One region of the Candidatus Jidaibacter acanthamoebae genome, then DNA from elsewhere that is predicted to be linked to it. Evidence: riboswitches for the same ligand, from Rfam matches in the RefSeq annotation. Region 1 holds a riboswitch; the other holds the start of a gene.
What was found. A riboswitch is a leader RNA that binds a small molecule or an ion and turns the genes downstream of it on or off. The one in region 1 is predicted to bind thiamine pyrophosphate.

Region 2: another riboswitch for thiamine pyrophosphate. It lies ahead of NF27_RS01920 (sodium:solute symporter family protein); the one in region 1 lies ahead of NF27_RS00535 (MFS transporter).

The regions. Positions count from the first base shown of each region.
Region 1 covers NZ_JSWE01000036.1:9,005-12,513, forward strand. Annotated here, with positions in the region: gene NF27_RS00525 (NAD+ synthase) at 1-933, opposite strand, end outside; gene NF27_RS00530 (hypothetical protein) at 974-1,348, opposite strand; TPP riboswitch at 1,487-1,590, shown strand; gene NF27_RS00535 (MFS transporter) at 1,672-2,895, shown strand; gene thiE (thiamine phosphate synthase) at 2,879-3,509, shown strand, end outside.
Region 2 covers NZ_JSWE01000058.1:108,962-112,470, forward strand. Annotated here, with positions in the region: gene NF27_RS11560 (hypothetical protein) at 1-260, opposite strand, end outside; tRNA gene NF27_RS01915 (tRNA-Ala) at 288-363, opposite strand; gene NF27_RS01920 (sodium:solute symporter family protein) at 427-1,827, opposite strand; TPP riboswitch at 1,889-1,986, opposite strand; gene NF27_RS01925 (leucine-rich repeat domain-containing protein) at 2,149-3,509, shown strand, end outside.

The DNA.
Region 1 (3,509 bases):
GGTAAATTTTGACGGCATCATTATTGCATGCACATTTTCTTTTCCCAAAGCATCGACTGCAATTGCCGCAACTAAAGCAGAATCTATTCCGCCTGATAATCCGAGCAACACCGACTTAAATCGATTATTATGCATATAATCTCTAAGACCCAGCACCATAGCTCCATAGAGCTCATCTTCCTTAGAAAAATTTTCTATATTATTTGTAGTTAAAATTTTATTTCCCTGAACATCTACTACTATGCTATCTTCCCTAAATGCCGATAAACAAAATTTTAAACTTCCGTCGTAACCGAAGCTTCTTCCTTCAAAAACTATACCGTCTTGCCCGAGTACCTGATTACAATATATAATCGGAAGCCTTACCTCTTGATATCTTTTCCTTATTATTTCTAAGCGAGTATTAAATTTTTCACCATCATAAGGGGAAGCATTGGGCACCAGTAAGATTTCAGCACCCTTCTCTTTTAATTTTGAAGCCACCTCAGGAAACCACATATCTTCACAGATCGGTACTCCGATTTTATATTCGTTGATATCTATAACCCTGGGTTCCCCGCTACTAAAATATCTTTCTTCATCGAATACCCCATAATTAGGTATACATTGTTTATAGCTTTTTCCTATAACTTTGCCGTTTTGAATAGCTAAAATTGCGTTATAAAGCTTATCTTTTTCTTTAATTACAGTGGGTAATAAAATTGTCGATGCTTTAGAGTTTTTTATCAATGAGGCTGTGTGCTTTTCTAATTCCATTAAGAATGAAGGTTTATGCAATAGATCTTCAGGCGTATAGCCTACACTGATCATTTCCGGAAATAAACATATATCGGCATTATCATTGCATGCTTTCAAATAGCAATTTTTAATTAAATCAAAGTTATACTCAATATCTCCTATTCTAGGCTTTACCTGTGCTAAGAATATTTTCATTCCATCCTACTTATTATGTCACGTTATTAACTAGTATTCTTTATAATGATTTAAATCTACCTTGTTCTTTTTCTATAACTTTTACCCATGTATTCCGAGGACACGGGCTCTTTTCATTATATTTATGTAAATCTTTATATTTATTAATATTCCATTTTGCAGTAGCATTTTCAAGCTCAATTCTTAAGTGCGGCAGATTATAAAAATCTATTAGCATTGAAGCCAAATTTTTTAAATAAATTATATCGGATTCTGAATCCAACAACTTATGAATAATTTCTTTAACTTCCAAATATGCATTTTTAATCTGCTGCTCGAATGTTACTCTCTTTTCTTCTTCCTCATTAGTTATATAACCGGCATTTTTTTCAAAAGCGCCGGCAAGTTCACTAACCTCCCCCAAGGTTTTCTCCATCCCTTTTAACTCTAAATAATCCCCTTAAAACATACCTTAAATATATCAGGTTAACAGAAGGTTAATAAATTATGATGAAGTAGAAAAACAAGTACTTTTCTTGACAGGTTATTTTTTTTCAATATAAGTTGGTTAATTATTATACACCAGGGGTGCTTTATGTAATTTTACATGAGGCTGAGAAACACCCTTAAAACCTGCTCTGGTTAATGCCTGCGGAGGGAGTGTGAAGCAAGAATTTCATATGCCCATTTTATAAGCGGGCAAGCTTCTCCTTTTCTTGTTTTATTTCTTCTTCGTAGAAATTTTATGAGGAAGAAGAGATGAAAGAATATCTTAATAAAACTTATTTACCTGCAATGCTTGGTGCTGCAATAGAATATTATGATATAGCCCTTTACGGCTTCATGGCACCAATCTTAGTGCAAGTTTTTCTCCCTCATCTTCCTAAAACTACTGCATATTTTTTCTATTTCTTATTCGAATTTTTCGCAAGTTTGGCTCAATTAGCGGGAGCATATTTTTTCGGTAAAATGGGTGATAATGATGGGCGTAAAAATGCCATGTATTATGCTATGATCGGTACATCATGTACTACTTTTATAGTTAGTGTATTACCCTCTTACCTTTCTTTGGGGATATTTGCTTCTTTCCTTTTCTTTGCTACCAGGCTTATGCAGGGATTCTTTCTGGGTGGAGAATACAACGGAGGAGCAATTTATTGTTTGGAACATGAACAAGACCACCGAAAGCACGGTACAGTTAGTGGGTTATATTGTGCATTAACAGCTTGTGGAATAATAACAGCAAGCCTTGCCGCTACCGCTGTCAATCACTATGGATCAGAATATTTCCGTATTGCTTATGGGGTTAGCTTTTTGCTTGCTATGCTAACCTTTTTTCTTAGAAAGTCGGTAAATGAAACTTCAGAGTTTTTAAAAGCTAAATTAATTTCTAATAAGCATTTTATAAGAACAAGCCCTTTTAAGCTTGATTATAAAAACTTAGTTAGTCTAGGAATAGCTTCTCTTTTATTCGGAATATTGTATGGGATACCAACTCGTATTTTTAATGCGATAATTCCACTTGTAACAAGCATCAGTACTAACTTAACCATGATAATCAACAGTGCTTTTTTAGTACTGTATATGCTGCTTTTAATAATGTTCGGTATAATTGCAAATAGATTTAAGTTTAAAAAAATGATGTATTTAACAGCTTTTTTAACTGCATTACTTGCTTACCCAATAATTATGTTAATAGAAAGTAGATCTCTTGAAGGAATTATTATAGCTAAAGCTATTTTTACCTGCCTTGCCGCTGCTTTTATTTCTCCCCTTCATGCATTTGCTCAAAGTTTATTTATAACTGAAGAAAGATATAAGCTTATCTCAATAGGGTACACACTGGGTAAATGCTGCTCTACCTTAATAATAGCCTTATCCGTCACCACTTATGATTACCTTGGTAACTTATACGGTATAGCATCAATTCTAACAATAATTGCAATAATTACATGGAGAGCATTATATGAGAAGCAGACTTAATCATTCGCTTAAACTTTGTTTGGTTACCAATATAACTCATCAACCTATGGAACAATACTTAAGGTTTGTTGAGGAGGCAGTAATGGGAGGAGTTACTATGGTACAACTGCGGGAAAAATCTAATAATTTAGTGGAAGTTAAAACTCGGGCTAGAGAACTGCAAAGGTTACTATGTTCGTTCGAAATACCGCTTATTATTAATGATTATGTTGAACTTGCAGCAGAAATAGATGCCGATGGAGTACATATCGGTCAACAAGATATGTCTATCACAAAAGCTAGAGGAATTTTAGGAGCAAATAAAATTATCGGATTATCAATTGAGGATTTAGATGAATTAAGTGAAAGCAATAATTCAAATGATATAGATTATGTAACCGCAAGTGCAGTTTTTCCAAGTAAAACTAAACCTGGTTGCAAGCAAATCTGGGGTATTGAAGGATTACAAAAAATAACTTCAACTTCTATACATCCGGTAACTGCAATCGGAGGAATCAAACTAAATAATACATTAGAGATTATAAGTACAGGAGCGAAAGGGATTGCAGTTATCGGAGCTATTCATGACGCTCTTAATCCTTATGAAGCAGCACAAAATTTAAGAAAAATTATTG
Region 2 (3,509 bases), on a different contig from region 1:
AAGCCGGGATCTATCAACCATTCTAGGAGATCGGAGTGAAAGTTTAGAGTTATATCAGCATTTAATAATTGTTGTAAAAATTCTCTGAAAGGGAAATAGCTTTCTTTAGATGATTTATTACTATTAAAATTTAATATTATTTCACGAGGATACTCTTCAAGTCCTTCTTCAGCACCAATACGAACATTAACGAAGCCATACTTTTTTGCTTCCTCTTGAATTCTATTCCTGCAGCTTATTAGCTTTTCTACATTTAACATATTCTTTCTCTTTATTCTTATTTTACCTGGTGGAGCCAGGCGGGATCGAACCGCCAACCTCTTGAATGCCATCCAAGCGCTCTACCAACTGAGCTATGGCCCCTATTTTAAAAGAGATATGGTCAGAAGTATTAGCATAACTTTTAATAAATGAGAATAGTATTTTTTAAAAGACTTTGCATATAAGTTTTTTTATACATCTCTCATATAAAAAAATAAAGTTATAAACTGTTAAGGTAGCAATAAGCCCAAAGTAAAATGCTTCTATTTTTATATTATTGAAAAAGACATCCTTTATTAGCATTATGCTCATACTTAAAAAAGCAGTAAATATAAATGCATTATCCGAGATTTTAGTTTTGATGAAATAACTCCAAATAATCGGGATAATTAAAAGAGCGCCAAAATATCCTTCCAAAGTTATCCAAACATCTTCAATTACATTATCAAATTGAAGTGCAATAATTATGGTGAGGAAGCCAATTGATAACACACTTAGCGTTCTATATCCGACTGAGGCGGTATATTTCTTAGGTCTAAGGTCATAAGAAAAAAGTGTGCTACCGGCAAAAATAAATGAATCCAATGTTGATATAACCGTTGCCGTGATTCCTGCAAGAAAAATACCCCGAAAGCCGGAAGGGAGAATTTGTAAGCCGAATAACAGGTAGGCATTTAACGAATTAGCATCAGGCATATGCACTTTGGCGTACATCCCGCCCAATGTAGTGCAGATATCAAAAATTATCCAAAAAACTGTGGAAATAATTATTCCCTTTTTAGCTATGAGTGGGCTGCCTGCCGCCATACATCTTTGGTAAAAAACCGGGCTTATCAGGGTAGCTGAAAATGCGATAAATAACCATAATATAATAGTGCTGAATTCATGCTTGCCGGAAAGAGTAAAATAATGGGGAGGTAAATTTTCTACTAACACCAGCGGATTGCCTATGCTGTAAAATGAAAATATTACTACCGTTATTACCCCTAAGTACATACAGCAAAACTGCAGGAAATCCGAGTATACCACTGACCTGAAATCGCTTATGCAGGTATATAACACGACTACCGAAGTACCCGCTACAATTGAAAGTGGAAGCGATAAATCGAACATCGTTTGAATAAAAGCGCCAAGGCTTAGGGCATAAGTTATCGGTAATGCTTTAAAAATAAGCAGTATTGCAGCAAGCTTAGCAGATTTTTCGCCGTAAGTTTTTTTGATTAAATCAGGAAAAGTAAGGGCATTTTTTTGATGTATTTTTTTAACCAGAAAATAGGCGAAAATAATATAAGCAATATACCAAAACAGCCCTTGGGTAATGAAATTATATATCCCGTGCTCAAAAGCAATCTGCGTTACCCCGAATACCCCACCGTACCAGGAGGAGACCAGGGTTGCAACAAACAACGGTAGGGTCAGTTTCCTACCCATCAGGATATAATCCTTGTCGCTTGCTTTAGAATTCAAATTTTTGAGCCGGCGTACGATAATCACCCCTATTGAGAGAGTAATCCAAATAGCGAAAACACTTAAGTCAAGGAGAGATAGGTTGTTCATAATTTGCATATCTTAGCCTTTAAATTAAATAGCCGAATATGCAGCAAGAGAGAGTGCAGATGTAAAATAGATTAATAGTTTTACACACTCCCTCCGCCAGCACTATCCGGATCAGGTTATAAGGGTTTTTCTCAGCTATTATTATTAATAGCACCCCTGGTGATTTATATTGGAAATTTATATAAAAAAATTAGGTATATGCAAGCATAAAATTCTTATGAAAAATATTTTATAAATATTAAGTTTAAAGTTTATATAATTGCTTAAGGTAAATATTGACGGAGTAGCGAGCACTGTTAATGTTGTTTGAAAATAAAATGAAGAGAAAAAATGCGCGTTTCCGAGATGAGCATTATAGGGAAAGATATGAGAATCAATACAGAAGTAATAATTTCAAATAGCAATGAGCATTCTGTCTCTCTACATTTTAGAGGCAAAATAATAGGGGATGAAGAAATTTCGAAAATAATAGAATTTGTAAAAGATCATGAGCCAATTACTTCGCTTGTATTATCATGCAATATGCTAGGGGTTAAAGAGGGTAATCTTATAGTGGAAATATTAAAGAAAAACCAGTCTATTATTTATCTTGGGCTTATGTTTAATCTGTTAGGGAATAAGGGAGTGGAAATATTAGCAGACGGGTTGAGAATTAATAATACCGTTAAGCGTTTCACATTTCGTAAAGATAGAAAAGAACCTGAGGAAATGGAAGCAATTAATAATATTTTAAAAGAAAATAATTCCATTACTACTACTGATTTTTTATATAATGAAACAAACAACGATGGGTTGGAAGCAATCATTGATATGTTAAAAGAAAATAATTCTATTACTGATGTTGATTTTCAATGTAATGAAATAGACAATGAGGGAATGGAAGCAATCACCGAGATGTTAAAGAATAATAGTTCTATTACTAACCTTGATCTTAGTTATAATAAAATTAAATGTGAAGGCGCAATAAAATTAGCAAATTTATTAGCAACCAATAGTTCCATTAAACAACTTAATCTTTCAGGTAATGAAATCAAATCCTCAGGTATAACGGCCTTAATAAATGCACTTAAAATTAATAATTCAATTTCAATTTTTCATTTTAATAGAATTGAAATTAGAGATCAGGAAGCATTCATAATAGCAGATATGTTAAAAGTTAATACCTCAATTGTCTCAATTATGCTTGCATGCCATGAAATAGGAAATGAAGGAATAAAAGCAATAGCAGAAGTATTACAGGGAAGCAAAAATATTACTCAAATTTGGTTATTAAGCGATTCATTAAAAATTGACGGCATCAGAGAAATAGATAAAGTGTTAGAGAAAAACAGGTTAATCTTAGATTGTTTGGTTGGGTATAATTTATTTGGTCATGAAGAAGGAAAGCAGGCAATAACTTCAATTGAAATGAATATAGATAGAAACCAAAAAGCCTTTGAATCAAAATGCCGGGCTGTTGAGAAAGGAGAGCTGGATAAATTTAACATGCACCATATTAAAACATTTATACTCATGCTAAAATATAAAATTGGAAGCGTGGGAGCTGAGTCTAAACTGTGGTATATAGATATAGAAAATAAAGTAATGAGCTATTACCATGAAAATTTCTTAAGGCTTAACGGGGTGGTTAAGGATATTAATAACGATAATAATATCGATAATCCTGACTATATTGATTTCACGCCGTCATT